4 regions of the Blautia segnis genome follow, and region 4 is predicted to be linked to each of the others. Evidence: riboswitches for the same ligand, from Rfam matches in the RefSeq annotation. Region 4 holds a riboswitch; each other region holds the start of a gene.

Region 1 (7,949 bases), on a different contig from region 4:
GCGTCTGCGGGAATTATGGCAGGGGATTCCCAGGAATTTTCCTATCATGTGAAGGAAGGGGCGAACCTGGAAGTTTTGTCCCAGTCCTTTGAGAAAATCCATAAAATGGACGAGGGATCTGCTTTTCGTACCATTGAAATCCAGGTGGAGCAAAATGCAATCCTGTACTATTATCCCCAGCCTGTGATCCCCTTTTCTGGATCTGCATTTGACAGCACTATGACCATTTGTCTGGAGGATAAAACCTCCCGGCTGTTTTTGCTGGAAGTGATTTCCTGCGGCAGAAACGCTCATGAAGAGCGCTTTCAGTATCGGAGATTTTCCTCCAGGGTGCGGATTTACAGAGGGGAAAAGCTGATCTACCAGGACAATACCTGCTACGAACCGGAAAAAATGCCTATGGAAGGCATTGGAATGTACGAAGGATACACTCATATGGCCAATCTTTTTCTTTCAGAAATATATACTGGACAGGACAGCACAGATAAAGAAATCAATCTGGAATTACAGGAAAAAATCTGGCAGCTTCTTGACGAAGAACCGGACACGGACGGCGGAGTTACCCGTCTGACAACCGGCGACCTGGTCCTTCGAATCTTCGCCCATCGTGCCCAAACTCTCCAGCAGCTGGCCGACAAAATAAAGAAATTATATGAAGCAATTCATTAACGAACCAACAGGGACTGAGTTTTCTGACAAGATCCAAAACTTTGTCCCTGTTGTTTTTTTCTAGCTCCCCTCAAAAAGAAAAATTTATCGCTGTCAGTTTTCCCTTGACATCCTGATCTAAGATAGTTATAGTTCAAAATATTTGAATTATAACTATTCGGAAGAAAGGAAACCAACCATGGATGATACCTTACACTACCTGATTATGGCCAACCAGATGCTTGTCCAGAAAGCTTTGCTGGAACAGCTTAAGGATACCGGACTTACCATCGGGCAGCCCAAGATACTTGACTATTTGAAAGACCATGACGGCAGCAATCAGAAAGAAATCGCAAAAGCCTGCTTTTTGGAAGCTGGATCTCTTACCACTATTTTAAATAAGATGGAAGAGAAAGGGCTGATCGAGCGTCGGATTTTAAACGGCAACAGACGCAGCTTCCATATCTTTATGACAGAAGAGGGAAAGAAGAAACAGCAGCTGGTGTCCCAGGCTTTTGCCAAAATAGAAGAAAAGGCATTGTCCGGTGTTTCTGCCGAAGAATTCCAGCAGTTTTTGGCTGTATATGGAAAAATCTATGCGAATTTACAGGGGGAAAGAAATGAATAAGTTAAAAAGATATCTGTTGTTTCTGATTGGATTGTTTATCAATGCGCTTGGAGTCAGTCTTGTGACAAAAGCAAGCCTTGGAACCTCTCCAATTTCATCCATTCCTTATGTGCTAAGTCTTAAATTTCCGCCCACACTTGGAAATTTCACCATCATCTTCAGTATTCTTCTGATCTTGCTGCAGATCCTGATTCTGAGAAAGAATTTTAAGATAGAAAACATTCTGCAGATTCCGGTATCCATTGCCTTTGGATATTTTATTGACCTTACTATGTATCTGTTTTTCTGGGTAAATCCCGGAAATTATGCAATGAAGCTGGCTGCCCTTCTGGCAGGCTGCATCGTGCTTGGATTTGGCGTATATCTGGAACCACAAAGATCATATTTGATTCTTCCATGACCGTGATCGCAGGAATTCTTTTCTTTATTTTCTGGGGAAAATTAAACGGTGTCCGTGAAGGTACCATTATCGCAGCTCTGCTGGTAGGCTTTATTGCAAGATTATTTGGAAAACATCTGGAATTTATGCGGAAATTTATTATTGACGATATTGAAGAATGCGTTGAGGAAGCATTGAACTGACAATTTGGGGGGAACGATTGATTCCCCTTTGTTTTCAAAAAAATACAATCTGTGAAAAAATTTTTCTGGACAAGATTCCCAATATAAGCTATTCTTATAAGGAAAATTAGATAACATTTGTTGGTTTTGAACCAGCCTTTGTAAGTTCCTGTGCAAATGTCTGCACATGGATTAAAAGGGAAATCGGTGTAATTCCGGTACGATCCCGTCACTGTGATAGGGAGCTGCAGAACATAATCTCACTGGATGGACAGTTGTCAGTCTGGGAAGGGGTTCTGGAGCGAGGATCTTAAGTCAGGAGACCTGCTTATAAATGATTTGATATGATTCTTACGGTAGATAGGAAGCATGGTTTTTTTGTGTGCAATGACATCCGTAATTTCTGCGGGTGTTGTTTTTTTCTGCGCTTTTTTTCGAAAGCGTATCATTCCCCCTGCCTTTTTTTGCGAAAACTGAATCAGATCCGGCGAAAAACCTCCAACATGTAGGAAGGAGAGAAAATGTCAAAAAAACAAATTGGAAAAAGGCTTCTGCAGATTCTGATTGTTCTGATCGGTGTAAGTTTCTTTACATTCGGACTTACTTATCTTTCTCCTGGTGACCCGGCAGAAATCATGCTGACAGAGTGTGGCAACCTGCCTACACCGGAACTTCTGGAACAGACAAGACATGAACTGGGCCTTGACCGACCGTTTCTGGTACAGTACGGCTCCTGGGTAAAAGGAGTTCTGACCGGAGACATGGGAACATCCTATGCATTTAAAGTTCCCGTAACTGAAAAACTGATGAAATGCTTCTGGCCAACCCTTCAGATGTCACTGTTTGCCCTTCTTTTGATGATTTTATTCTCCATACCATGCGGAATCCTCTCCGCGGTGTATCAGAATAAGTGGCCGGATTATCTCATCCGCGGAATTACCTTCTTCGGGGTATCCATTCCAAGCTTCTGGATCGGTCTGATCCTTCTTAGCATCTTCGGAGTACAGCTTCGCTGGGTCAACGTAGCCGGAGGTACTACCGATTTCAAGACCATGATCCTGCCCTCCGTAACCCTGGCTCTTTCCATGTCTGCGAAATACACCAGACAGGTGCGAAACGCAGTGCTGGAGGAATTAAGACAGGACTATGTTATCGGAGCAAGAATGAGAGGAATCAAGGAAAGCGTGATCCTCTGGAGACATGTGCTCCCAAATGCAATGCTCCCAATCGTTACCCTTCTTGGTCTTTCCCTTGGCTCCCTGCTTGGTGGAACTGCAGTTGTTGAGATCATCTACAACTGGCCTGGAATGGGAAGCATGGCGATCAAGGCAATCGCCTGTCGTGACTATCCGATGGTGCAGGCCTATGTACTGATGATCGCGATTATGTATATGGTGATCAACATTATCGTTGACCTTTCCTATACTTATCTGGATCCGAGAATAAAGGAGGTTAAGTAAAGTGAAAAAGCAGAATTTTTTCTTAGCTCATAAACAGTTTACCGTATTCTTTATTCTGGCGCTTGCGGTTGTAGGCGTAGCTGTTTTTGCTCCCTGGATCGCACCAAAGGATCCGCTGGATGCAGTGATGGTGGATTCTCTGAAAGCCCCATGTGCAGAATATCCCCTTGGCGCTGACAAACTGGGACGAGACATTCTTTCCCGTGTGATCTATGGTACCAGAACCTCTCTGGTATCCACCCTGATCCTGGTAGCAACTATTTTTGTTGTAGGTACACTGCTTGGAATTATTGCAGGATACTTCGGCGGCTGGATCGATCAGGTGATCATGCGAATCGCAGATATGATGATCTCTTTCCCTGGAATGATCCTGGCAATCGCAATCGCAGGTATGCTTGGCCCAAGCCTTAGAAACGGAGTCATCGCCATCACAGCCGTAAGCTGGACAAAATATGCCCGTCTGGCAAGAAGTATGGTCCTGAAAGTAAAACGTAATCTGTATGTGGAAGCGGCTGTGGTAAACGGCACCAGTACATTCAAAATTTTGTGGAAGCATATCCTCCCCAACATGCTGACGACTATGACAGTAACAGCAGCGGCAGATATGGGTACCATGATGCTGGAACTTGCATCTCTTTCCTTCCTGGGATTCGGAGCAGTAGCACCGACACCGGAGTGGGGACTGATGCTGAACGAAGGAAGAACTTATATGGCAAAAGCACCGTGGCTGATGATCGCACCGGGTATCGCCATCGTAATCGTAGTAATCATTTTTAACATGCTTGGTGACAGTATCCGAGATATTCTGGATCCGAGACAGGACTGATAAAGGAGAAAAAGTATATGAAAAACAGAATCGCAAAAAAAGTATGTGCAGCAGCACTGGCAGGACTTATGGCAATGGCAATGATCCCGGCTACTTTCGTATTTGCAGATGGAAATACCATGACAATCGGTGTAACAAGCTTTGCTGATACACTGGAACCAACAGAGCAGTATTTCAGCTGGGTAATTTCCCGTTACGGTGTTGGACAGGGACTTACCAAGTTTGACGAGGAAGGAAACATGGTACCATGTCTTGCAACAGAGTGGACCAACAGTGAAGATGGAAAAACATGGACATTTACCATTCGTGAGGGCGTTAAATTCTCAAATGGCAACGATATGACACCAGAGCTTGTAAAAGCATCCCTGGAGCGTACTATGGAAATGTCAAACCGTGTACCGGAGTTCTTTGACATTGACAGCATTGAGGTTGACGGACAGAACATCACATTCAACCTGAACAGAGCAAACGCAAATATGGCAGGATGCCTGGCTGACCCGCTTTTCCTGATCATGGACACAAGCATTGACAACTCCAACATCGCAATGGAAGGCCCGGTCTGCACAGGCCCGTATGCATTCCAGTCCTTTGATCCGTCCGGAGATACAGTTGTTGTACGAAACGAGTATTACTGGGACGGCGAGGTTCCCAATGACAGTGTAACTCTTCGTATTATCGGAGACCAGACAACACGTTCCATGGCACTTCAGTCCGGCGAGATCGATGTTGCTTACAACTTAAAGACAGAGAACGTTTTCGAGTTTGACGGAAACGACAACTACAATATTCAGTCTCTGGAATCTCTTCGTTCTACCTATGCATTTATGAACCAGAACGGAGCACTTGGGGATCTTGCACTTCGTCAGGCAGTTCTCCGCGGACTTGACAAAGAGACCTACACCAGCATTCTTCTTGAGGGCGGCGCAACACCAGGAAAAGCTCCGGTACCGCCAACACTGGACTATGGATATGAGGAACTGAACGATGAGAATGCTTACGATACAGACGGAGCAAAGCAGGTTCTTGCAGATGCCGGATATGAGGATGTAGACGGTGACGGATATGTAGAAGATCCAGACGGAAATAAAGTAGAGCTTACCTTTGTATACTATGACAGTCGTGCAGAGCTTGGCGTATACGCGCAGGCAGCACAGGCAAGCTTAAAAGAAATCGGAATCAACATCAAGCTTGACTGCGTATCCTATGAGACCCTTCTTGACCGTCGTGATTCCTCCCAGTATGACCTTCTGATCTGGAACGTATTGGTTGCAAACACCGGTGACCCGGAAAACTACCTTCGTGAGAACTGGTACAGCACATCTGCAAACAACACTGCAGGATATTCCAATGCAGATGTAGATGCATGGCTGGATGAACTGGCTTCTACTATCGATGCAGAGGCAAGAAAAGAGCTGATCGTGAAGATCCAGCAGGCAATCATGGATGATGCGGCAACTGTATTCTTCGGGTATGAGAATACCTTCCTTATTTCCAAATCTACCGTAGAAGGACTTGTAATGTATCCAATGGATTACTACTGGGTAACTGCTGACATGAAGATTGCGGAGTAATAAAGGAGTCTGTTATATGCTGGAAATTAAAGATCTGGCTGTACAGTATGGAAATCAGGCACCTACCATCGAGCATTTCAACCTTTCCATGAAAAAGGGGGAGATCATCAGCGTGGTAGGTGAGAGTGGAAGTGGAAAAACTACTGTGATCCGTGCCGTTCTGGGAGCACTTTCCGGAGCTGGCAGGGTCACCAGTGGTGACATTCTCTATCATGGAGAATCTCTTCTGAAAAATTCCAAAAGCGACTGGAGAAAGATCCGCGGCAGCAAAATGTCCATGATCTTTCAGGACTGCGGAGGAACCCTGAATCCGATCCGTAAGATCGGCAGCCAATATGTAGAATATATTCGTACACACCAGTCAATGACCAAGAAGGAAGCATGGGACAAAGCTGTTTCCATGCTGACCAAAATGCGTCTCCCGGATGCTGAGAATATCATGAACAGCTATCCGTATCAGCTGTCCGGCGGTATGCGTCAGCGTGTGGGAATCGCGATGGCCATGACATTTAATCCGGAACTTCTTCTGGCAGATGAGCCTACCAGTGCTTTGGATGTAACCACACAGGCACAGATTGTCCGTCAGATGATGGAGCTTCGGGATGATTTTGGAACCGGAATCATTATCGTTACCCATAACATCGGCGTAGCTGCCTATATGGCAGACCAGCTGATCGTCATGCATCACGGCAAGGTAGTGGATCACGGAACCAGAGAAGAGGTTCTGAACAACCCAACCAGTGATTATACGAAGAAACTTTTGGAAGCAGTTCCGGAAATGGAGGGAAAACGATATGTCTGAGAATCCTGAAATCGTCATGCAGGCGAAGCATATTGTAAAACAGTTCCCTGCTTCCCACGGCAGAACCTTAACTGCCTGCAATGATATCAACCTGACTATGTACAAGGGCCGTACCCTTGGAATCGTAGGAGAGAGCGGATGCGGAAAGTCAACTTTTGTCCGCATGGTAATTTCCCTGGATCAGCCCACCAGCGGCGAGATTCTTTATCATGGCAAAAACATCACAGGACTTTCAAAGAAAGAGACCTGGGAAAACCGCCAGAACCTTCAGATGGTTTTCCAGGATCCGCTGGCATCCTTTAATCCGAAGATGAAGATCGGGGACATCCTCACAGAGCCTCTGATGAACTACAAAAAGATCAAAAGAAGCGAAAGAAACGCGAAGGCAAGAGAGCTTCTTCGCATGGTTGAGCTTCCAGAGGATTTTGTGGACCGTTATCCGCACAACATGAGCGGCGGACAGCGTCAGAGGATCAGTATCGCCAGAGCTCTTTCCCTGGAGCCGGAGATTCTGGTCTGCGACGAGGCAACCTCTGCACTGGACGTTTCCGTACAGGAATCTGTGATTGAGCTTCTGGTTCGCCTGCAGAAAGAGAAGAACATCTGCATGATCTTTATCTGTCATGACCTGGCACTGATCCGTTCCTTTGCACACCAGATCGCGGTTATGTATCTGGGACATATTGTGGAGACCATTCCTGGAGAGGACGTTTCCAGCCATGCCGTACATCCGTACACAAAGGCACTGGTTGGCGCACAGTTCTCTGTGCATATGGATCCGACTAAGAAGATTGAGAGTATTGAGAGCGAGGCTCCAAGCCCTCTTGATGTGCCGGTTGGCTGTCCCTTCCAGAATCGCTGCGAGCATTGCACTGAGAAGTGCAAGAAGGAAATGCCGAAGCTTAAGGAAATCGCACCGGGACATGAAGTAGCCTGCTTCTATGTAGAGAGCATGCAAAATCAGGCAGAGGGAGGCAGATAGTATGATGAAAAAAATACTCACTCTGATGATGAGTACAGCACTTTTATTTGGAACGCAGAGCACTGTATTTGCCGATACCGGAAATTACGCAGAGGGTGATGTTCATACCATCGGTGTTATCCTGTATGATCCGGATTCTGCAGAGATGGAAATGTTTGCAGATTATTACCGGGATTATATTGAGGAAGGTTTTCCTGTGAAATTTATTTTCTCAGGAAAGGTTGCAGACTCTGAAGCGGAGAAAGCATTTATCACGGAAGCCAAGGCAGAAGGCGCGGAGGGAATCATTTCCTTTGCCGGATATGCAGACGGGCTTCAGGATGTGATCAAAACCTGCGAGAAAGAGGAAATCTACTACGCACTTGGTTCCAATACCGTAAGCGATGAGAACTATGAGGCAATCAAGGACAACCCGTGGTACATGGGAAGTGTAGGCCCGGATCTGGAAACCGTTTATCAGGCCGGCTGCGA
Region 2 (7,949 bases), on a different contig from region 4:
CGGATTCGCCTTATATAATATGCGCTCATGCTTAATGATAAGGTGATGGCTGGCATGATCAGGCTTTTGAAGGAATCTGATCCGCCAACCGGAAGCCAGTGCAGATTGACTGCCAGCAGATAGATCAGCATCATACCGCCCCAGAAGCTTGGCAGTGAAATTCCAAGGAAGGACATAAACCGGATAATATAATCTGCTGCCTTATCCTTATACACTGCTGATAAAATTCCCAGCGGAAAAGAAATCAGAAGCATCAGAATAAAAGAAGCAACTGCCAGCTTAATGGTATTGGGAAGCTTTCTTCCAAGCACCTGGGAGACCGGCTGTGCATACTTTACCGACATTCCGAAATCACCGTGTAAAGCTCCCTTCAGCCAGCTTATATACTGTTCGCCGAAGGATTTGTTTAATCCATATTTTTCTTCAATCTTTGCAATTACTTCTCTGTCATGACCAGCACCCATGGATTCCGCCAGCTGCTCTGCCGGATTGGATGGCAGAATATATGTAAGTCCAAAGGTCATAATGGAAAGTCCAAACAGGATAATTACAAGTGAAACTAGTCGCTTACAAATTTCTTTTTTCACTTTTTCAGCCTTTCTGTGCTACAATGCAAAAGCTCATTGGCAGCGGACTGCCAGAAACTTCTACCTGTATTTTGCGAAATCCCAGGTCTACCAGTTTACCAAAATCCCATGCCGGGCGGTCAACCTGGCTCATGGGCAGTTTTTTCGCAATTTCTTCCATAATATGGAAATCTACATTTTCTTTGTTATGGCGTGCGTGACAGCCCTGATCCTCTTCGTCACCGTACAGCTTCTGAAATTCCTGGTACATCTTTTCATATTTCTCGCTGAAATAATGGCGGTAGTAATTTCCATCTTCCAGAATCAGAATTCCGCCTTTTTTCAGAACCCGGCTTACTTCCTCATAGGCTTTATCCGCATGCTCCAGATTCCAGAATACATTTCTTGACACCACTGCATCGAAGCTGTTGTCCGGAAATTCCAGATTCTGTACATCCATCTGCTTAAGATCCGCCTTCAGATTTTCCGCATCCAGATTTTTTCTGACTTCTTCCAGCATTTTGGGGCTGTAGTCCACGGCAGTTACCTGATATCCCATAGACGCTAACAAGGTGGTAAAAAATCCGGCACCGCAGCCATCGTCCAGTACCGTGCACCCTTCTTCCAGAGAATTGCGGAAAATATTTTCCCAGTGCTTTCCCGGTTCTGTCTTTCGCTCTTCCATACTGGCATCAGAAAATCCGCCAGCTCTCATGTCCCAGTATGTCTGAATATCCTTCAGTAATTCAGCCATTTACCTTTGTCCTCTCTGTTTTTTCAATAATAAAAGCCGCTGAAGACACAGCGGCTTAACGGCATAATATTTCTATTACACGCAACCTCTATACTGTGACTCGCAGCAAAAGTTCTTCATTCCGGCCGGTATTCTGGCTCCAGCGTCATCATACTGCTTTCCCTTCCCGATTACTCAGTGGATATAAAAGCATACTCGACTGTTACAGCTACGGCATAGCACAGGATTCTCACCTGTTTCCCGTTTACTCCGCCGCGTTTTACAAAAACGTGGCAGGCACCAAAATGGTTTCTTTATTAAATTTTTATACTAAAATCATGCAAACTGAGTTTAATATAATATTTTGCATTTGTCAATGAAATTGGCAGAATCCGCGATTATTTTACTAAACAACCACTTCCAAAATTCGTTTCCCCTCATAACTGATTTCCCGGATTCCGGTCTTTTTAGACTTATTAAAATTAAAGCTCAGCAAATATCCTTTTTCCATCTTATAAAATTCCAAATATTCAAAAAGCTGCTGCTCTCCACGGGTATTATATTCGTTTCCCCTCCAGATTTTCAATTCAATTATAAAGCGTTTTCCCTTATAATCAACGATTACATCCGTCCTTCTGCTATCCCTGGTTCTGGCCTCAATATAATAATTTCCCGTTCCATTTATAATAGGTTTTAAATAAAGTAAGAAAAGTTTTCTTCCATTTTCCTCTATAAATTTTTGATCGTTTTCTGCATATATTTCTTCATAATGCTCACAAAATTTTTCCATCACCAGATCCATCTGAAGCATTCCGGACACAATAAATCGATTACGTTCTATCCCGGCATCCTTATACAATTCACTGTTAATCGCCATTTCCGCCAAAAACAAATCATATAATTGTGTTTCAAAAATTCGATTGGATACTGCAGTAAGCCCATTCCTATCTTTTAAAAATCCAAAAGTCACTCCCAGATTAACTAATGGATTTTCAATCTTAAATGGGAAACTTACTCCGCCAAACAAAATACTTTGGAGCATTTCCTTCAATTTCGGATAATCTGACAGCTTTTTCACCATATCGTCAAATAGTGTGTTCTTTTCTCCCAACAGCATCTTCACCGCCGTAAGAAGCCCATCCTTACTCCAGCCTTCCTTCTTAGTAGGAAAAAGCTCACTTCCCGAAACTCTTTCATCCACTAGCTGACAAAGCCGTGACACCAGATATGGATAACCGGAAGTATAATTGTACAAAAATTCACTTACCTGCTCTATATCCATTCCAGTTTTAAAATCACTCTCATATTCCAGCAGCATAGCTCTAATATCCTGGATGGAAAAGTCCATACTTATATCAAAATCTACTGCAATATTCCATGGACTGTTATATTTTGACTCTTCTTCAGGATGTATTTTCACCTTCAAAGTCTTTATATCATATACGCCTGCCAAAACAACCGACTGGAAAGTCTGATCTTTTCCCTGCTGCATACGAAGATACTTTTCGCGAAGAAGCCCAAGAAATGATAAAAAGATCTGATTATCTGAGCTTTTGTCCACCTCATCGATCATAAGGATCACTGGCTGACCGCACGCTTTACACAGGGAACTGATCTTTGCTCCCAACGAGCGCAAGGGAAATTTTTCCAAAATAGGCTGATACCATTCTTCTACTATTTTCTCATCCGCATTTTGTTCTTTCAAACAATCGCCTATATCCAGCATAAGACCTTCTGCCAGACTGGAAAGTGACTGAAAATATTCATCCGCAGATTCAAAGCTCAGACTCAATACAATATAATTCTCCCTTAATCTTTTTTCAAGCAAATAGAGTGTGGTTGTTTTTCCATATTGTCTTGCACGATTTATGGTAAAATACTGCCCGTTTTCAATGTATTCACTGATAATCCGGTCAATTCTGCCACTGATATCTACCATATAATTCTTTTCCGGAATACATGTTCCTGTAGTGCAAAACCTTTTCTTCATACAAACACCTCCTCCATCTGTCATTTATAAAAAAGTATACCCAATTTTATTCCTGTCCGCAATCCGCCAATTAAATTACCTCGATCTGGCAGGCCTTCATGGCTTCCAGTGCTCTCTCGTGGCTTTCCGGGGTTACTCCTGCGCAGCAGAGGGAATCTACAATAATCGGCACCTCTGGAAGAAATGCTTTGAGCAGCATGGCATTGGAGATGACGCAGATGTCGGTGCAAAGTCCCACCAGTGTAATGCTGTCGATGGCTTCTGATTTATTGAACTCCTTCAGAACTTTTCCAAGAGTTTCACTGCCGAAAGTAGGCTTGTCAATGGGACCGGACTCCAGAAGTTCCGCGATCTCCTCGCGGATTTCCCAGCCATAGGTTCCCCGGATGCAATGCTCCACCGGGAGCTTTCTGCCCTCCTGGGTCTGCAGGTAATCTCCGCCATGTGTATCCCTTGTAGCCAGAACAAGTCCATTAAAATTCTTCACTCTGTCTACCACATTGGGCACAATTGCTTCCGCCTCTGGCGTGCCAAGCGCCCCGTCTATAAAATCATTCTGCATATCGATCACAACTAAAATATCCATGCTGTTCCCCCTTTGTGTTTTTCACGCCCTGATAAATTCATCATAATTTTTTCGAAAACATACTTTTTCTTACTATATCACCTTATCCGAATTTCGTACATACCCTTATACAAGAAAGCCGCTTCTACGGGACACAAAAAACAGCCGCCAGGCCCTGTATAGGGTTGTGACCTGCCGACTGCTTTCCTTTTTCATCTTACCCTTTAATCAATACGTTAGAGGTGTTTATCTTTTATTTTTGAAACGATAGCGGAGAAATTTTTATCATCATCCGTACCAAAGTTTTCACGTTCTTTTTCCCTCATGGTACGGTTCTTGCGATTGTGTATAGAAAAACCCTTTCTTTTCCGACTGTAAACATAACAACGAAATAAATGACGATTCCAGGCTGAATTGCAGAATCTGCACCCAGTGCAAAATTGCACCAGAGTACAAGACAAAGCCCTGTTACAAGCCATATCCAGTCAGGTATTCCAAAAGGCTGACTGGTATACAGCCTATGAAAGGGAATTACCAGAAGACCGCCTACAAGAGTTCCGATCACCCGGTTAATTCCATTGTGGAAGCCCTCCTCAAACTGGCTTCCCACCCCGTACACTGCACCGATCAGTGCAAAACAGGGATTTCGCCCTCCCAAAGGATATTCATAAATAACAGAAGTAATCAACACTACCAGAGCTGTACGCCACATACGTTCTGTCAGACGGGGCGATTTGAAGTTTTTCAGCGGCGTAAGCTGCCACTTGTTTTTCACTTCAGCTCTGTCCAGCATTTCCTGTGGTCCCATTCGCAGCACTCCTGACTATGCCGTTATCAGCTGGTTTTTTTGACCCCAGCCTGATTCCTACAGTGTCTTATGGCAGGTACGTGCAATAACATCAAGCTGCTGTTTCTTTGTTAAGGAAATAAACTTCACAGCATAACCGGAAACACGGATGGTAAAATTCTGATACTCCTCTTTTTCCGGATGTTCCATTGCATCGATCAATTTCTCTGTGCCAAATACGTTTACATTCAGGTGATGGGCATCCTGTGCAAAATATCCGTCCAGAATCTGAACCAGGTTATTCTTGCGCTCCTCATCCTCATGTCCAAGTGCATACGGATTACATCATCATACATGTTTCTGCTGCCTGCACTGCCATACGGATTCCACCGTAAGGCATAAATGCACGTTTCAGCGGCTTGTCTGTCTGAAGACCTACAATCTGTTCCAGATCCTTCATATCCTCACTGATATAGCCAGGACCATATGCGGTAAGTCCGGAAACCACTTCTGTTTCACATTCCAGCACGCCGCCTTTCTCGCGCTCTTCCTTCTGAAGCTTCTGAACATGGTTCCATAACTTTTCTGTTCTGGATGTAGGACCTGTCAGAAATGACTCGTCACCATCATATGGTGTGTAGTTTTTCTGGATAAAGTCACGGACATTGATTTCTTCCTGCCAGATTTCTCCGTGAAATCCGTCCCATGCTCCATTACTGTCAAACTTTCCCGGGGCTGTCATTGGCATTGCCTTTCTCCTCCTTTATTTTGTGTAAGCTTTTTATTTGATAAATTTAACTTCCGGATAGATAGCCTGCTTTGCAGCTTCTTTTCTCTCGTTGAAAATTACCTTGTTCTCTTCGAACAGGTTGCGTCCCTGTGCATCGATGGATACGATCAGCGGACCAAATTCTTTTACCTTGTTGCACCATAAAGTCTCCGGCATTCCAAGCTCATCCCAGTGATGCTCTACAATCTTCTCAACCTCTGTTGCAGCTACTACTGCACAGCCAGCCGGGAATACGCAGTGGATTGCACCAAATTCCTTACATGCGCGCTCTGTGTTCGGGCCCATTCCGCCTTTTCCTACGATCACTCTTACGCCTGTTAATTTGGTAAATTCATACTCGAATTTCTCCATACGCATGGAAGTTGTCGGTCCAACAGAAACCATTTCGTAATCATCCTCTGTTCCCTCAATCTTGCGGACAATAGGACCAGCATGGAAAATTGCTTTGTCTTTGATGTCATATGGAAGCTCTCTTCCATACTCAACCAGACGGCGGTGAGCTACGTCACGGCAGGTCATCAGATCTCCGTCCAGCCAAACAATATCGCCGATTTTGATATCAGCCAGGTCTTCTGTACTGATTGGTGTAATAAGAACTTTTTTATCTCCTCTGATTTCGATCATGATTTTTCCCTCCGATTATGCGTTGAATTTCCATGTGGAATGTGTATCACAGGTTACTGTAAGGTCAGAATTTACAATAAGGTGACCGCGGCGGTGTGACCAGCAGCCTACGTTTACTGCAACACCGATTGTGGATGGATGACGAGCTGTTTTCTCAATGTTTACTCCCATTACAGAATATTTTCCGCCCATTCCCTGCGGTCCAAGGCCAATCGCGTTGATTCCGTCTTCCAGAAGCTTTTCCATTTTTGCTGCGTTTGCGTTGTCATTGTGAGAACCGATCGGACGCATCAGGGCTTTCTTGGAGTTAAGGGCTGCGGTCTCTACAGAGGTTCCTACACCTACGCCAACAAGAAGCGGAGGACAAGCATTCAGTCCATATGTTGTCATCTGGTCCAGAACGAAATCGGTAACGCCCTCATAGCCTGCGCCTGGCATAAGTACCATTGCTTTTCCCGGAAGAGTACATCCGCCGCCTGCCATGTATGCGTAAATCTCACATTTATCACTGTTCGGAACGATATCCCACCATACAGTCGGAGTTCCTTTTCCAACGTTTCTCTTTGTGTTGTACTCATCGAAGGTCTCTACTGAGTTGTGTCTTAAAGGAGCTGCAAAAGTAGCCTGTACAACTGCTTCTTTGAGAAGTGCTTCCAGCTCATTGATGTAAGGGAAATTTGTTCCGCATTTCAGCCAGAACTGAAGAACTCCTGTATCCTGGCAGCTCGGACGGTTCAGCTCTACAGCCAGTCCCTGGTTCTTGGTCATTGTCTCATAAAGTACCTTTGGAAGTGCTGCGCTTTCCTGGGAACCAAGCTCTTCCAGCTTTGCTACTACGTCATCCGGTAATTTTTTTCCAATATGGGCAACAAAATCTGCTACCATGTCTGTTAATACTTTAACTCCATTTTCTTTAGTCATGATTTACCTCCTGATTATTAAATGGTTGATATTTTTGGCATTTGATTTTTGGTTATTATTTATCTAAAGCAGTATAGTTCCTGCTTTATTTTCTCATCTCTTACGGATAGAACGGGAAAAGGATCGGCAGTAAGATCATACAGATCACAAAGGATACCAGAATCAGCGGCAAGCCTGATTTCACGTAATCCTTGAATTTATATCCTCCAAGTCCTACTACCATGGTGTTTGCAGGCATTCCAATCGGTGTTGCATATGCACAGGAGCCTGCGATTACAGTCGCGATAACCACTGCTCTTGGATCTGCTCCAAGGTTGTTTGCAAGGGAGACTGCAATTGGAATCATCAATGCGGTAGTTGCTGTGTTTGACATAAAGTTTGTCAGTGCACAGGTTACAATGAAGATTACCAGAAGAAAAATGTAATTTAGAGGTGCCTATTATGACTCTTAATCAACTCCGCTACTTCTGCACTGCCAGCCGCTGCCACAGCATCACCAAAGCAGCCGAAGAATTATATGTCACCCAGCCCACCGTGTCCGTAGCCATCCGTGACCTGGAAATCGAATTTGGAATCAGTCTTTTTTACCGGAAAGGAAATCAGCTGATCCTTACCCAGGAGGGAGAGGCACTTTACGAAAAAGCCACCTACATTCTTCAGTACTGCACCGAGCTTCAGGCTGACTACTCCAGCATGGCAAGAGTGAAACCGCCTCTTCGCATCGGGATTCCGCCCATGCTGAGCACGGTCTTTTTTCCGGAACTGCTCACTGCCTTTCGCCGGGAGCATCCGGAAATTGCTGTCGTTCTGGAAGAATACGGCTCTGTCCGCGCCTGCAATCTGGTTCAGGATGACACCCTGGATCTGGCTCTGGTTAATATGGAGCAGTATAATATTGATAAATTCCATAATGCGGTTCTGGCAAATGACCAGGTTGTTTTTTGTGTGAGTAAAGACCACCGACTGGCGGACA
Region 3 (7,949 bases), on a different contig from region 4:
ACGGCTCGATAGCTGATACCAGAAGTCCCACAACATCGGATTCATATGTATACAACGCCAGGGCGTGTCCAAGCCCTTGGGTCTGGGCATACTCTCCTGGCGTGTCTACGATTACATCAAAATTATTTACATATTGTGTTTTGTGATAGTGTATTTTTTCTCCGCGCAAAGCCTGGGTCAGGGTTGTTTTGCCAGCTTCGCTGCGGCCGATGAGAACCAGTTTCTTCATATTATATCAGGTCCTTGTGATCGGGCATAAGGTAAAGCCCAGCTTGTTTCCCACATAGTCCAGAATGGCGCTTGTGGAAGCTTCCACCTCAGATACAGTGCCTGTGATGATCAAGCTTCCGCTGAAGCGGTCTACAAAGCCCAGCTCAATGCCGGATGACTTCATGGCAATGTCTGCCATAATAATGGCTGTCTCTGCAGGGCTGACAGTCATAATTCCAATGGCTGCCCTTGAATAATCCAGAGACGGGTCAAGTCCTAATTTGGTGTAAAGAATCTTATCCGGATTGGCAATGATATGTGCCAGGGAAATCTGCTTGCCTGGTACAAGCTCCTGCACAATGCGCTGCTTCATTTCCGGAGACATGTTATCTGTATATCCCATTTTTCCTCCTGTCTGAAACTTTGGCTGATCCTGCCGTCAGCATACAGCATTCCCATACCTGAAAGTTTAATATATATACAAAATCTTTTGCTGTTTTTCTACCGTAATTATACTATCCGGTGTTTTGACTGTCAACAAAAAGCAACACTTTTCCTACATATATATGTGGTTTTTCTTGTGTTTGTGTGTTGTTTTTATTTGTTTTTCCAATTTTTTCTTATTTTACAGTTGACAGTCTTTTTCTGCTCTGTCATACTGAAAACAGTACAGGCATTCACAGCTTTTTAAACTTTCCGAATGCACAGACTTCTTAACAGGAGATGATTTTTTATGTATCTTTCCGATATGCATACCCACTCTATCGCAAGCGGGCACGGAACAAACTGCACCATCAGCGACATGGCTAAGTCAGCTTCACGCAAAGGGTTAAAGCTTCTTGGCATTACAGACCACGGGCCAGCTACTCTTGCAGCAGGAACCGCGTCTTATTTCCGTAGTCTTACTTATTCGCCGCGGAAGCGTTTTAATGTGGAATTATTATATGGGATTGAACTGAATATTTTGGATGTGAACGGCAAGGTTGACCTGGAGCAGGAGCTGCTTGAGAAGCTGGACTATTCTATTGCCAGCATACACGCCCAGAATTTCCATCCAGCCAGCAAAGAGGAAAACACCAAAGCCTTTCTTAATGTGATGAAAAATCCTATGGTAAAGATTCTGGGGCATATTGATAATACCCAGTATCCGGTAGATTATGATGCAGTTGTAAAGGCAGCCGGAGAAAATGGGGTTCTTCTGGAGATGAATGAGGCTTCTCTTGCGCCTTATGGCTATCGCGGAGATACCCGCAGCAACTGTGCGGAAATTTTAAGATGCTGCCGCAAATATCTGGTTCCAATTGTACTGTCCAGCGACAGTCATGGGGCAGAGCATATTGGGGATTTCACTTATGCGGCAGATTTTGTCCATCAGGCTATGTTCCCGGAGGGACTGATCCTGAATAACCAGATTCCGAAGCTGAAGATGATTCTCAGTATGCGGTAGTGTGTGATTGTTCAAGAAAACGACTTGTTAGTAAATACCGCTCCTGCTAATTTTATCTGCAAAATAAAAAGTTTCCCTGCACCCAATTTGTGGGTAGGGAAACTTTTTGTTTTACTTTTCTTTTACGTCCTGATTTTCACGTGCCTTCTTCATCAAATCAGCCAGTTCCTGATACTTCCCGGTGACATAGCCATAATTTTTCCGTTTGTGGGGAAGCTGGCAGTTAGTGCAGTCCTTGAAGCCTTTTTCGTTGTAGTGGAAATTCCCGCCGCATTTATCCCCTAATGCATAGAGGGGACAATAGCAGAACAGGCAGTTGAAATCCTCCGGATCTGCGCCTTTATGACAGGGAAAAAATTCGCAGTTCTTATGACTGAAGTAGGAATATTCCTTGCCTTCCCAATAATTTTTTTCCATTTTCCTGCTCCTTTCTCATCTGCCCTAACAAATTCCTTTTCCGCAGGATTTTTATAGTAGAAATCTTCTATATCATTTTCAATTAAATAAAAAAATAACCGCTTACGCGGCTTCAAAATTCTCGCAGATATTTAAGAGGGAGCGATGCTACTCCGGGGTAGAATATGACCCGTTCATATATACGCGGAGGGAACGGTTTCATCCAAAGTAGTATCGCCTGCCATTTAATCTGTATAATTCATCTGAACAGGCGATATTCCATAAAAAATGTCCACTCACAAAAGCGGACAACATTCCAGGGCTGCGGATTCCCTAAAACTGGTTGTTACACTTTCATCGGAAGTTTAACCTCGCCATACTAAGCAGGTTTCCTGGCTCCAGAATCATCGCATCATCTCTCCTTCTCATGCATACGCACAATGGACTCTGAGACTTGCTCCTCTGTTACAGTGACCGGATCGCTCAGGTTTCTCACCTGATTCCCTCTTTCTGCCAGCTAATAGCTACCAGCACTTAATATGTTCAATATGGAATTATACTGACATCATAGTACCACCTGCCTAAGTATTTGTCAACCCGTAATCTGTTATTTATTTATCAAAATTATGGAAAGCAAATTCCGCTTTTATACTCTGTTTCGGACACCCTCAAGTTTTCACCATAAAGTCCAAAACAATCCCACCATCAAAAAACCTCCCGGATTCCATAGCGAGGATCCGGGAGGGATTCAAATTCTTTCATTAAATATGCCCGCCGATGCAGGTACTGTATTTATTCAGGCCTATGCTGCAATTACACAAGACGTCTTACAGATGTAATGGTTCTGTATGCAGCATTGTCGCTGATCTTGATTCCGTCTCTGGAGTTGGACGCGTGTACAATCTGTCCATTTCCCATGTAGATTGCGACATGACCGCCGTAGCAGATCAGATCTCCTGGCTGTGCATCTGCATAGGAAACTTCAGTTCCTGCATTCTGCTGCTCATAGGAAGTTCTCGGAAGGCTGACGCCGAAGTTTGCATATACGCTCTGTACGAACCCAGAGCAGTCAGCACCATTTGTCAGACTTGTTCCGCCCCATACATATGGATTTCCAACAAACTGTGTTGCATAGTTCACTACAGAAGATCCTGAGCCGGAAGAACTGCTGGATGAGCTGCTGGAAGAACTTTCAGAGTAGCTGTCATAATCTACTGTATTATCGCTGTCGATTACGTTTCCATACTCATCATATTCATAATCAGAAGAAGAATCAGAGCTTCCGCTTACAACGTCTCCATCCTCGTCATACTGAACATCTGTATCTGAACTGTCGCTGTAGTCCTCACTATCATCTTCACTGTAGTCATCATAGCTTTCATCACTCTGTGACTCTTCTGCTTCCTGTGCGGCAGCTGCTGCAGCAGCTGCTTCTGCCTCTGCCTGACGTCTTGCCTCTTCCTCAGCTGCAATACGCTCTGCCTCAAGCTGCTCGATCTCAGCCTGCTGCTCTGCAAGAAGGTTTGCATACTCGGTAGCCTGCTGCTGCGCGTATGCGATCTCATTCTCGCAGTCAGCACTGTTTGCACGGGTTACATCCAGCTGATACTGAAGATTGGACTGCTGTGCCTCATACTCCTGTTTCATTGTCTCGAAATCAGCTTTCTCCTGCTCGTACTGATCTTCTAACTTCTGAACCTCTTCAATGGTTCTCGCATACTTCTGAAGGCTCTCTCTGTCCTGCTCATACATCTGCTGTGTGTACTCTGCCCTGGTAAGAAGATCTGCAAGGTTGTCTGCGTTGAGCATCATCTGGAACCATGCATTGTTTCCGCCTTTTTCATAAAGATACTGGATACGTTTCTTCATGGAGCTGTACTGTTTATCCTTGGCGTTCTGTGCCTTAGTCAGGTCGCCCTGGGTTTTCTCAATTTCCGCTTCCTTGGAAGCAATATCATTCTCAAGAGTCTGAATGGAAACCATGACATTAACAAGATCGGAATTCAGGGAATCAATCTGGCTCTCAAGCTGCTGTTTCTGCTCCCAGAGAGCATTCATACGTGCATATGTAGCATCCAGCTGCTGGCTTGTCCAAGCCTGCTCTTCTCTTAAGTCGCTCTCGCGGTCAGCCATTACGCTTACTGCCTGTGAGCCGCACATTAAAATTGCCAGTGTCAGACATACAATTCTTTTCTTCATGTTTCGTCACCCTCATTTTTTAATCTAAATATCTAAATTTGTAATATGTTTGCAATATTTCAATCAATCTTGCTACATATTAACACAGCTCCGCAAACATTTCAACCCTAAAATGCAATAAATTTTAAATTTCTGTAACATTTCGTAATATATTCGTATTTCATTTGCCAGAAATACAGCGTTCTTATAAGCAAAATCCCACAACCGTAAATTGATTTTTGTAATTCGTAATACTCAAAAAGGAGGAAACCAGTTTCAAACTGATTTCCTCCAGTGTAAATCACTGTGAAATTATTTGCCAAAAAGATCATAAAGAATCTGATCAGCTGTCTTGTTTAAATATCCGTCCGGATCAGAAAGAGTACTGCTGTTCCATCTCAGATAATTACCATTACGGATATAGTTTCCGCTGGATGTATGATAATTGAATTTGTTGTATCCGGAATACATTGCCATATATTTCTTTGCAAGAGCCACTGCCTGGCTGGAATAATTTCCAGTCGGTGTAGTTGTTCCGGAAATCTGAACACCAGCCTGAGGAGTAGAGTGAACGATTACAACACTCTTGTCACTGCACTGACCGATTACGATCCAGGTATGACCAGAGTTGTAACCAATATCACCTGGTTTCAGTGTCCAGCCTGCCTTTGACAAAGCTGCCTGATTCAGAACAGTTCCCCATCCAAGGCTCTTATAATAACTTCCAATTTCACCAGACACTACTGTATATCCGGAACCAACACCAGACTTGGTCTGCATTACCTGATAAGCGGACCAGCCCACAAAGCCGGAACAGTCAAATCCTTTCGCCCTGTTGGAAACAGAGAGATCACGATAATTGTTATAATCATATCCGGATGGATTAGAAAGCCACTTGTTATACCAGTCTGTCATAGTGGAGCTAAGGCCCTTTCTGGTAGAATCATTCCAGCCGCCGCCCCAGACATAAAGAGCTTTTCCAACCGGTTTCAGCGCACCTGCAAGGTAATTCTTAATGGTCTTGCTTCCTGTATTTCCACTTGGTGATGGGTCGTCCTTCTTCTCACCCAGGCAGATACCGGAGCTTGAGAACTCATATTTCTTGCCGTCAACGGTCTGTACCCCTGTATACATTGCGCCTGTTGACTTGTTAAAGTAATACTTGGTACCCTTGCTTGTATTGTTTACCCAGCCTGTAGCCATCACTCCAGAGCCTTTATAGAAATAGTATGTAACGTTATTGAGCTTCTTAAAGCCTTTCGCCATAACTCCATTAGCCTGGAAATATCGTTTCGCTCCGGAAGAACTGGTAAGCCATCCTGTAGCCATGATTCCTGTCTTAGTAAAATAACGGGTATTTCCCTTGCTATCCTTTACAAACCCTGTAGCAGCAATACCTGATTTAGAATACAGATAATATGTCTTGTTTCCAAGCTTCAGCCATTTAGTTTTCATATATCCTGTGGACGGATCAAAATAACGTCTCTGTCCTTTAGAATTGGTAAGCCACCCGGTTACCATCGCTCCAGAGCCGCTGGTAAAATAACGCTTTCTGCCCTGTGACGCATTCACCCATCCTTTTATCTGAACACCAGTATTTCTATTAAAATAATATTTTCTTCCCCTTAATGTCAGCCATCCTTTGTGTTTCTGACCATTGGAATCGTAGTAGTAGGTTTTTCCATTTTCTTTACGAAATCCGGTCTTCGTAGCTGCCTGAACATCCTTAGATGTAGCACGGCATGTAACTCCAGCTGCCATAACCATCACCAGTAACAGGAGTGTCCACCATCTGAATTTTTTGATTCTGCTTTGCATGCTTACCTTCCTTTTTTCATAATTGTTATTTATCAGTGCAAGTTTTTACAAAGTTGTTACATCTTTATGTAGCTCATTATAGTACAGAAACCCTTTTCCGTCAACATTAAAGTACAACTCTGTAAAATTTGCACAACATTTTCACCGGATTTTTTTACAAAAAGAAGACAGCCTCTGTGATATGCAGAAACTGCCTTCTTAACTATCTGTCTATTTCTATTTTCTCAGTCCGAAGTCTCACTTCTTCCGAAAACAAAGCCAGTGAATTAAAGCAGGGTCTTTCTTAACTCTTCGCCGCTTAATGCGCTTAAGTAAGCCGGTGCAACATCAAATACGGTCTTGCAGCCCTTCTGTCCTTCCTGGTTCATGCGGTATGCAGCTCTTGCATATGCAATGATAACAGAAGAAGTAAATTCCGGGTTGGAATCCAGCTTCAGGCTGTACTCGATCACATGATTGTTCTCGTCATTCCAGCCGGTCTTGCCGCTGCGGATTACGAAACCACCGTGCGGAATACCGCTGTGGTCACGTTTCAGTTCTTCCTCAGAAATAAAGTGTACAGTGGTGTCATACTCATCAAAGTAATTCGGCATGGTCTTGATCTCATTCTCGATTCTCGCAAGATCAGCACCTTCCTCTGCTACTACAAAGCACTCTCTTGTGTGTTTCTCTCTTGTGGTAAGCTCCGGATTCTTGCCGCTTCTTACAGCTTCCAGTGCGGACTCTACCGGAATTGTGTACTGCTTGCCATCCTTAACACCATCAATACGGCGGATTGCATCAGAATGTCCCTGGCTTACGCCCTTGCCCCAAAATGTATAATCCTTGCCGTTAGTCAGGATTGCATTTGCATACATACGGTTCAAAGAGAACATTCCAGGATCCCAGCCTACGGAAATAATTCCAACATGACCATTCTCAGAAGCAGCCTTATCTACATTGGCAAAATGCTCTGGAATTCTCTTATGGGTATCAAAACTGTCTACTACGTTAAACCACTGCGCATACTTCGGTGTCTGCTCCGGAAGGTCGGTAGCACTTCCTCCGCAGAGGATCATAACGTCGATCTGGTCTTTCATCTTCTCTGCGTCATCTACAGAATATACCTTGGCTGTCTCAGTCAGGATCTTAACAGTCTCAGGAGCACGACGGGTAAATACGCCCACCAGTTCCATATCAGGATTATGTTTGATTGCACATTCTACTCCACGTCCCAGGTTACCATAGCCCAGGATACCAATACGAATACTCATTCTCTGATTCCTCCTATACCACCGCATATGGGATATTCTGCTTCCAATTATAGACCAGAATCTACCTGCGGCAACTCTATTTCACGCTTTAACAGTTTAATACGTGCCAGTTGTGTTGTCAATTATTTTTTAGAAAAAACTAAGAAGCCTGAGCATGTTTGAGAAAGGCTCTAAACCCTTTCAGGAAATTTTATCAACAGCAGAGCACGCCGCCTCCAGGGCAGCACATTCCGCAAAGGGCATTTGCCAGGCAAAGCTTCAGGCACATGTCATCCCCTGCCGCCGGCATTCCTCCAAAAGGTCCCTGCTGTGTCTCATACCAGCTTCCGCCGCCTTCCATACGGTTCAGAAGCATGCGGTACTGCTGGTTATTTGGCTCCAGGCGCACAGCCTCGCGGATCTGCTCCAGCGCCTTCACATTATTCCCCATACCCATGTTCGCCATGGAGGAAAGATAATACCATTCTCCATTCTTCTGGGAAAGGGAATTCAGTACATTCATGGCTTCCTGATAATGTCCGCTCTGAACAAAATTGGCTGCTGCCCGTCTGCGGACACTCTCTTCATCCTCGTAAGTGCTCTGACGCTGCTGGCCGCCAAATCCTCCGAAACCGCCATATCCCCCGTATCCGCCAGAGGTGCCGCCG
Region 4 (7,949 bases):
ATCTGGCTTCCATCTTGAATGTGTTGTTTGCCTTAGCCCAGTTCTCAAGTGCAATGTAAAGAGCACGAGGACCAAGGTCACTTCCGCCGATACCGATCTGAACAACAGTGGTGAACTTCTCCCTAGCCTCGTTTGTGATCTCACCGGCATGAACCTTGTTTGCAAAATCAGCAGCCTTCTTCTGCTGTGCAACGTAGAATTCACGCTTGTCTACACCATCTACAACAACCGGATTGCCCAGCTGTCTGCGTGCCAGGTGATGAAGGACCATACGGTTCTCACCTGTATTAATCACAGCTCCATTATATAATTCCTCAAATTTGTCAATCAGCTGTGCCTCGTCAGCAAGCTGTGCAAGAGCGGATAAAACAGTCTCGTCTACTTCCTTGGCTGCATAGTTGTAATTCAGCCCAGCTGCCATTGGTGTACTATAATCAGCTACACGCTTGCCACCCTCTTCACCGGACAGAGCAGCTGCAATGTCCACATGATTCTTAAGACTGCAAAGCTTGTCAAAAGAAGCCAGTGTGTCAAGATTTTTCCATGTTGCCATAATATAATTCCTCCTTTAAATGGTTGAGACAACGTTGTCTCGTCAGAGTCTCATGGCGAAACCCATATCGGCTTTATTATACTGAAAAAAAACAGGAATTTCAATCCATGGTTTAAGATTCGTGAAAAAATAACATTGTTCCGGGAAAATTGATGAGAAATATGAAAAAAAGAACATTAAAGCGTGTTTGAAAAAGGCTTTCTGTAAGATGTACCGGCAAATAAAAGCTCTCCCGGGAAACAATCATTTCCCGGGAGAGTGCTGCAGTTTAAATAAGAAATAGGAAGCTTACTCCTGTGTAATTCCGGTTACTTCATATCCTGCATCTGTGATTACCTGGCGAAGCTTAGCTTCATCTACTTTTTCCGGAGCTGTGAAGACTGTGGTTCCTGCCTCATGGGAGGAAACAACATTTTGTACGCCAAATGCAGCCTCAACGGCTTTGTTTACGTGTGCCTCGCAATGTCCGCACATCATTCCTGTTACGTTAACTGTTACTTTGATCATAGTAGTGTTCTCCTTTTTGCTTGTATTATTAATATTGTTGCTTACAGTATGATTATTAATATTGCTGCTTACATTATGAACCTTAAACAGATTCAGTCGCAGGGCATTGGTTACCACGCAGAAGCTGGAAAGGCTCATGGCAGCGGCACCGAACATTGGGTTCAGGGTCCAGCCGAAGATGGGGATCCATACGCCGGCTGCCAGTGGAATGCCGATTACGTTGTAGAAGAATGCCCAGAAAAGGTTTTCATGGATATTCCGAAGGGTGGCACGGCTAAGACGGATGGCTGCTGGCACATCGGAAAGCTGGCTCTTCATAAGAACCACATCCGCTGCATCAATAGCCACATCGGTACCTGCACCGATGGCAATACCAATGTCAGCACGGGTAAGTGCCGGAGCGTCATTGATTCCGTCCCCAACCATGGCAACCTTGCCTTTTTCCTTCAGGGAGCGGATCACGCTTTCTTTTCCATCAGGAAGAACCCCTGCGATTACCTGATCTACCCCTGCCTGTGCACCGATCGCCCTGGCAGTGCGCTCATTGTCTCCGGTAAGCATAACCACATGAATGCCCATGCTCTGAAGCTCTTTTACAGACTGTGGGCTGTCTGGCTTGATTACGTCTGCTACAGCAATGATTCCAAGAAGCTGGTTATTACGGGCAAAAAGCAGGGGAGTTTTGCCCGCCTCAGCAAGCTTTTCTGCCTGAGACATAAGAGCTTTGGAGACTGGAACCAGTGTGCTGATGTATTTCATGCTTCCGCCAATCAGCTTATCAGAACCAAGTGCGGCAGAAAGTCCGTTTCCGGTAAGGGCCTGGAAATCTGTAACCTCCGGGGCAGTAAGGCCAAGTGCAAAGGCTTTTTCAAGAACGGCCTTTGCAAGAGGATGCTCGCTTTTTTTCTCAAGAGCATAGGCAAGGGTGAGAAGCTCCTTTTCGGTGATGCCTTCTGCTGGGAGAATGTCCGTCACCTCAGGCTGTCCGCTTGTGATGGTTCCGGTTTTGTCAAGGGCAACAATCTGGATCTTTCCAGCCTCCTCAAGAGAAACAGCAGTTTTGAAAAGAATGCCGTTTTTGGCACCCATTCCGTTTCCAACCATAATGGCAACCGGGGTGGCAAGGCCAAGGGCACAGGGGCAGCTGATCACAAGCACGGAGATTCCTCTTGCAAGAGCGTAGCCAAATTCATGTCCGGTAAGCAGCCAGATCATGGTGGTGATAATGGAAATGGTGATAACAGCAGGTACGAAAACACCGGAAACCCGGTCTGCGATTTTGGCAATAGGAGCCTTGGTGGCCGCTGCGTCGCTGACCATTTTGATGATCTGGGAGAGGGTAGTATCTTCCCCTACGCGGGTTGCCTTACATTTGATGAAACCGGACTGGTTTACAGTGGCAGCAGAAATCCGGTCTCCTGCTGCTTTATCTACCGGGATGCTTTCTCCTGTAAGGGCGGCCTCGTTTACTGCACTGGAGCCTTCCAGGATCACGCCGTCAACGGGAATGCTTTCGCCGGGACGTACAACAAACACATCGCCTTTTACCACCTGGTCAATGGGAACGGTGATTTCCTGGCCATTTCGGATGACAACGGCAGTCTTGGGAGCAAGGTTCATTAGACCCTTCAGGGCGTCGGTTGTCTTGCCCTTGGAGCGAGCTTCCAGCATTTTTCCCACTGTGATCAGGGTCAGGATCATGGCAGCGGATTCAAAGTAAAACTCCATCATGTAGTGCATTACAAGCTCAGAATTACCGTCTACCTGTGCACGAGTCATGGCAAACAGTGCATAGACGCTCCACACAAAGGATGCCATGGAGCCAAGTGCTACCAGGGTGTCCATGTTGGGAGAGCGGTGCCACAGGCTCTTAAAGCCGCTGATGAAAAACTTCTGATTGATTACCATGATGATTCCGGCCAGAAGCAGCTGAACAAGTCCCATGGCTACGTGGTTGCCGTCAAACCATGCAGGCAGCGGCCAGCCCCACATCATGTGTCCCATGGAGAAGTACATCAAGACCAGAAGAAATCCTACAGATGCGATGAGACGCTTCTTCAGGATTGGGGTTTCGTGATCCTCCAGGGCCTTCTCCGCATCGGAAAGAGATTCCTTCTGACTGGATTGACTCTTAGAAGAGCAGCCGTACCCGGCTTGCTCTACAGCTGAAATAATGGCTGAGGCTGTGGCGGTGCCTTTAACGCCCATGGAATTGGTAAGCAGGCTCACTGAGCAGGCTGTAACTCCCGGAACCTTGCTGACTGCTTTTTCCACACGGGCACTGCAGGCTGCACAGCTCATGCCGGTGACATTGTATTGTTCCATAATAAAATTCCTCCTTATACGGGATGCGCCTTATCATGCAAGCATGAACGGCTGTTTGACCTTTTGACTCTAACTTGATATCTGCGAATTGCTCCGCAGCAAAGCTGTTCCCGCAATTCTCGAACATTCGGAATTCGCTGATTTACTGCGTAAATCGCTACTTCCTCATGTTCGGCGGGTCCCAAGTTCAAAAGCCTTATCATGCAAGCATGAACGGCTTTTGAACTTGGGACCCTGATATCCGCATTTATTTCATAAGCTTCTGTAGTGTTGCAACAAGCTCATCAATGGTCTCATCCTTACCCTCCCGGATATCTCTTGCCACGCAGGTTCGGATATGGTTGGCAAGAAGCTCTTTATTAAAAGCATTCACAGCGGCATTTACAGCGGCGGACTGGATCAGGATGTCATTGCAGTAGGCATCGTTCTCCAGCATTCCTATAATGCCCCGGATCTGGCCTTCAATACGCTTCAGACGGTTGACCAGCTTTCTTCGCTCCGCTTCGGAACGCAAGGTGTGCTTGGCGCAGCAGGAACAGACCTTCTGTGCAGGTTCCTGGCTGGAAAGGGGTTCAGTATCGGCTGCAGTGTGGCTGCAGCAGGTTTCGGATTTATGATCAGCTGTCATAGGCAGGCTCCTTTCTTATTAAACAAATGATTGGCCGGAAACTGCGAACCGGCGTTTTAACTTTCAAATACCCTTTGGGGGTATCTTGCTTATGCACTTAATATATACCCCCTGAGGGTATTTGTCAAGGGCTTTTTTTGTTTCATTGTGGAGTTACAGCAGGTTAAAATATATCTGTCTGAAAGTCCATTGATATAGATTGTATATTCATAAAATATCCATAATACATTCATAAAAAATACATAAAATTATGGTATCTATTAGATATCCGAGTCGAATATGTATAATGATATAACGCAAAGGTCGCATCATGAACATGATGCATAAAAGAGAATCCGGTGAGAATCCGGAACGATGCCGTCACTGTGTAAGGGAGCTGCTTCAGAGCCCACTGGGTAACCGGGAAGGGGAAGCAGTGTTGAACGAAGTCAGGAGAACTGCCTTGGCGTAGAATTGTGGATCTGCGGTACACAGAACCTTATTCTCATAGCAATATATAGGAATGATACCAGTGTCAAAAGATATTTTGATACTCATATCATTGTAATCCTGTTTGGAGGAAATGTGTTTATGAGGAAAGTGCAGCTGCAGAGTTTGCAGCTGCTTTTTTACAAAGCAGGAATCACAGAAGCTTCCTGCCGTAGAAAAAGCCCTGCCGGGCCGTGTCCTTATACATAATTCAATCCGGAAATACAGGAAAAAAGAGGAAAAAGAAATGAAAAGAAAATCTTTATTAGCACTGCTTCTTGCAGCATCCATGGCAGCAAGCATGACTGCAGCAACAGGAACTGTTGCATTTGCAGAGGAAGCAACAGAGGAGACAACTGACGAAGCAGCAGATGACGCAGACGATGCAGAAGCAGCAGATGACGCTGAGGCAGCAGATGACACTGAGGCAGCAGACGATGCAGAGGCATCTGACGCAGATCAGGAGGCAGCTGATAAAGTTGCAGCACTTATCGATGCAATCTATGTTCAGGAGAGAACAGACGACACAGATGCACAGTGCAAGGAAGCTAAGGAAGCATGGGATGCTCTGACAGACGCTCAGAAAGAGCTGGTAGAGGGAGAAGAAGCAAGCCCGGAATATTTCGGACGCGATACAGGAGATGCTTCCAAGGATGATCCTCGTAACCAGGATGAGATCGGTGAGAACGAGCTTCTTGTGGTAAGCTTTGGTACTTCCTTCAACGACAGCCGTGTTGAGGATATCAAGGGAATCGAGGATGCTCTTGCAGAAGCTTTCCCGGACTGGGCTGTAAGAAGAGCATTTACCGCTCAGATTATCATCAACCATGTACAGGCAAGAGATGATGAGCACATCGACAACATGCAGCAGGCACTTGACCGTGCAGTAGCAAACGGTGTTAAGAATCTGGTTGTTCAGCCTACACACCTTATGCACGGTGCAGAGTACGATGAGATGGTAGAAGCGATCGATGAGTACAAAGATAAATTTGAGTCTGTAGCAATCGCTGAGCCAATGCTTGGTGAGGTTGGATCAGACGCTACTGCTATCAACGAAGACAAGGCTGCTGTTGCACAGGCAGTTACAGATGCAGCTGTAAAGAGCGCAGGATATGACAGCATGGAAGCTGCTGCTGAGGATGGAACCGCATTCGTATTCATGGGACACGGAACCTCTCACACAGCAAATGTTACATACAACCAGATGCAGACACAGATGGAGAAGCTTGGATTTACAAACGCATTCATCGGTACTGTAGAGGGTGAGCCGGAAGATACCGCTTGCGATGTTGTAATCGACAAAGTAAAAGATGCAGGCTTCAAGAAGGTTGTTCTTCGTCCGCTTATGGTTGTTGCAGGTGACCATGCAAACAACGATATGGCTGGTGATGATGAGGATTCCTGGAAGAGCATGTTCGAGGCTTCCGGAGATTTCGATGAGATCGATTGCCAGATCGAAGGACTTGGAAGAATTGATGCAGTTGAGCAGCTTTATGTAGAGCATATTCAGGCAGCAATTGATTCTATTGCAAAATAATCTGTTGATGTTTTATCTTTAATTCATCAAAAAGTAAGGAGAAAAGTTATTATGAAACGTTCATTAGTCATTTTATTATCAGCAGTAAGTATTTCCACCATGACAGCAGGAAGCGTTGCGCCTGTTTGGGCTGAAGCGGCACAGACAGAAGCTGCCAAAGCAGAGGACGCCGCAGAAGCTGAGCTTGAAGACGGCGTATACGGTGTGGAGTTTGACACAGACAGCGGCATGTTCCATGTAAATGAGGCATGCAATGGAAGAGCAGTTCTTACAGTGAAGGATGGCAAAATGACCGTTCATATTACACTTGTCTCCAAGAATATCGTAAATCTTTTCCTTGGAACAGCTGAGGACGCACAGAAGGATGGAGCTGAACTGATCCAGCCTACTACAGATACTGTTACCTACAGTGACGGAATGTCAGAGGAGGTTTACGGCTTCAATGTTCCGGTTGAGAAGCTGGACGAAGAGTTTGACCTTGCCATCCTTGGCAAAAAGGGTAAATGGTATGATCATAAGGTCAGCGTAAAAGATGCAAAAGAGCAGACTGAGGAAGAGAAAAACGCAGTAGTGATCGGTGAGGATGACAGCGAGACAGCAGATGCTGAAGCAAAAGAAGCAGAGGATTCCAAAAACTGATTTTCACAGCTAACAAGTAAACCCTTACAATATTTCTTATAAAAAGACAGGCCCCGGGCAATATCATTTCTGTTAAATGATATTGATTCCGGGAAGCCTGTCTTTTTATATATCTGTTTTAATTTTCTTTTCCCTCTCCTGCAAAGTATTCCTTTGTCAGTCTTACAACTGTTCCGGAGAGCAGGAATAATGCAATCAGGTTGGGGATTGCCATAAGACCGTTAAAGGTTTCGGCAATATTCCACATCAGTCCAAGATTTGCAGTGGCACCAAGGATAGCAACCAGAGCATAGACAACCATAAATGGTTTGATTACTTTTTCGGAAAACAGGAATTCGATACAGCGTGCACCGTAAAGGCCCCATCCAAGTGCTGTGGAAAAAGCGAAGCAGCACATTGCAACTGCAGTGAAAATGGATACCCAGTTTCCATATGTAGAAGTAAATCCAAGGATGGTCAGCTCAGCACCTGCGGCTTCTCCGTAAGTGATGGGAACGCCGCTGCACAGAATAACAAGTGCGGTCAGAGTACAGATGACGATGGTATCTGTAAATACTTCAAAAATTCCGAACATACCTTGCTTTACCGGCTTCTTGGTATCTGCACATGCATGTGCAATGGATCCGGTACCAAGACCGGCTTCATTGGAAAAGATACCACGGGAAACACCCTTTTTTATACTAAGGAACATGCTTCCGATAATACCGCCGGTTACAGCGGAGGGCTGGAAAGCTCCCTTAAAAATAGAAACAAATACGGACGGAATATTCTGGATGTTCAGAAGAATTACTCCAAGTCCAAGGAGAATGTAAAGCAGCGCCATAAACGGAACAAGCTTTTCTGTTACCTGGCCGATACGCTTGATTCCACCAAGAAGGATCATGGCAATCAGGATGGCAATCACAATACCAATGATCAGATTAGATGTGGAAACTGCGCTTTTGCTAATAATGTTATAATTTAAAAGTGCGGAGTTAATAGCTGTGGTAATGGTATTTACCTGTGTGGCATTGCCTGTTCCGAATACGGTGAGAACACCGAAGGCCGCGAACAGATAAGCCAGCCAGTTCCATTTTTTGCCAAGACCGTTTTTGATGTAGTACATCGGTCCTCCTACCAGTTCTCCGTTTGCATTGATTTCACGGAAATGAACAGCAAGGGTAACCTCTGCGAATTTGGTACACATTCCGAAAAGTGCGGAGACCCACATCCAGAAAATAGCACCGGGTCCGCCGATGGCAATGGCACCTGCCACGCCGGCAATATTTCCGGTACCTACTGTGGCGGCAAGA

The links. A riboswitch is a leader RNA that binds a small molecule or an ion and turns the genes downstream of it on or off. The one in region 4 is predicted to bind cobalamin.
Region 1: linked by a shared signal. The riboswitch ahead of nikB (nickel ABC transporter permease) and the one ahead of H8S54_RS14240 (sirohydrochlorin cobaltochelatase) in region 4 are both predicted to bind cobalamin.
Region 2: linked by a shared signal. The riboswitch ahead of H8S54_RS03745 (class I SAM-dependent methyltransferase) and the one ahead of H8S54_RS14240 (sirohydrochlorin cobaltochelatase) in region 4 are both predicted to bind cobalamin.
Region 3: linked by a shared signal. The riboswitch ahead of H8S54_RS01230 (cysteine-rich small domain-containing protein) and the one ahead of H8S54_RS14240 (sirohydrochlorin cobaltochelatase) in region 4 are both predicted to bind cobalamin.

What each region holds. Positions count from the first base shown of each region.
Region 1 is NZ_JACOOT010000003.1:199,353-207,301, forward strand. It holds gene H8S54_RS01650 (urease accessory protein UreD) at 1-669, shown strand, start outside; gene H8S54_RS01655 (MarR family winged helix-turn-helix transcriptional regulator) at 848-1,276, shown strand; gene H8S54_RS01660 (YczE/YyaS/YitT family protein) at 1,269-1,676, shown strand; gene H8S54_RS18510 (hypothetical protein) at 1,673-1,858, shown strand; cobalamin riboswitch at 1,984-2,183, shown strand; gene nikB (nickel ABC transporter permease) at 2,359-3,297, shown strand; gene nikC (nickel transporter permease) at 3,299-4,123, shown strand; gene H8S54_RS01675 (ABC transporter substrate-binding protein) at 4,141-5,694, shown strand; gene H8S54_RS01680 (ABC transporter ATP-binding protein) at 5,711-6,496, shown strand; gene H8S54_RS01685 (oligopeptide/dipeptide ABC transporter ATP-binding protein) at 6,489-7,478, shown strand; gene H8S54_RS01690 (type 1 periplasmic-binding domain-containing protein) at 7,480-7,949, shown strand, end outside.
Region 2 is NZ_JACOOT010000009.1:72,064-80,012, forward strand. It holds gene nikB (nickel ABC transporter permease) at 1-587, opposite strand, end outside; gene H8S54_RS03745 (class I SAM-dependent methyltransferase) at 592-1,320, opposite strand; cobalamin riboswitch at 1,427-1,619, opposite strand; gene H8S54_RS03750 (AAA-like domain-containing protein) at 1,706-3,289, opposite strand; gene H8S54_RS03755 (cysteine hydrolase family protein) at 3,360-3,875, opposite strand; gene H8S54_RS03760 (aromatic acid exporter family protein) at 4,177-4,662, opposite strand; partial or broken gene H8S54_RS03765 (glycine radical domain-containing protein) at 4,720-4,971, opposite strand; partial or broken gene H8S54_RS03770 (pyruvate formate lyase family protein) at 4,997-5,383, opposite strand; gene ttdB (L(+)-tartrate dehydratase subunit beta) at 5,423-6,055, opposite strand; gene ttdA (L(+)-tartrate dehydratase subunit alpha) at 6,071-6,976, opposite strand; partial or broken gene H8S54_RS03785 (SLC13 family permease) at 7,077-7,394, opposite strand; gene H8S54_RS03790 (LysR family transcriptional regulator) at 7,418-7,949, shown strand, end outside.
Region 3 is NZ_JACOOT010000003.1:101,242-109,190, reverse strand. It holds gene H8S54_RS01245 (EutP/PduV family microcompartment system protein) at 1-229, opposite strand, end outside; gene H8S54_RS01240 (BMC domain-containing protein) at 236-613, opposite strand; gene H8S54_RS01235 (phosphatase) at 944-1,657, shown strand; gene H8S54_RS01230 (cysteine-rich small domain-containing protein) at 1,769-2,074, opposite strand; cobalamin riboswitch at 2,419-2,606, opposite strand; gene H8S54_RS01225 (C40 family peptidase) at 2,867-4,252, opposite strand; gene H8S54_RS01220 (N-acetylmuramoyl-L-alanine amidase family protein) at 4,544-6,049, opposite strand; gene H8S54_RS01215 (diaminopimelate dehydrogenase) at 6,316-7,302, opposite strand; gene H8S54_RS01210 (J domain-containing protein) at 7,496-7,949, opposite strand, start outside.
Region 4 is NZ_JACOOT010000033.1:100,427-108,375, forward strand. It holds gene H8S54_RS14225 (glucose-6-phosphate isomerase) at 1-553, opposite strand, end outside; gene H8S54_RS14230 (heavy metal translocating P-type ATPase) at 842-3,385, opposite strand; gene H8S54_RS14235 (metal-sensing transcriptional repressor) at 3,633-4,013, opposite strand; cobalamin riboswitch at 4,297-4,472, shown strand; gene H8S54_RS14240 (sirohydrochlorin cobaltochelatase) at 4,729-6,018, shown strand; gene H8S54_RS14245 (hypothetical protein) at 6,070-6,657, shown strand; gene H8S54_RS14250 (alanine/glycine:cation symporter family protein) at 6,776-7,949, opposite strand, start outside.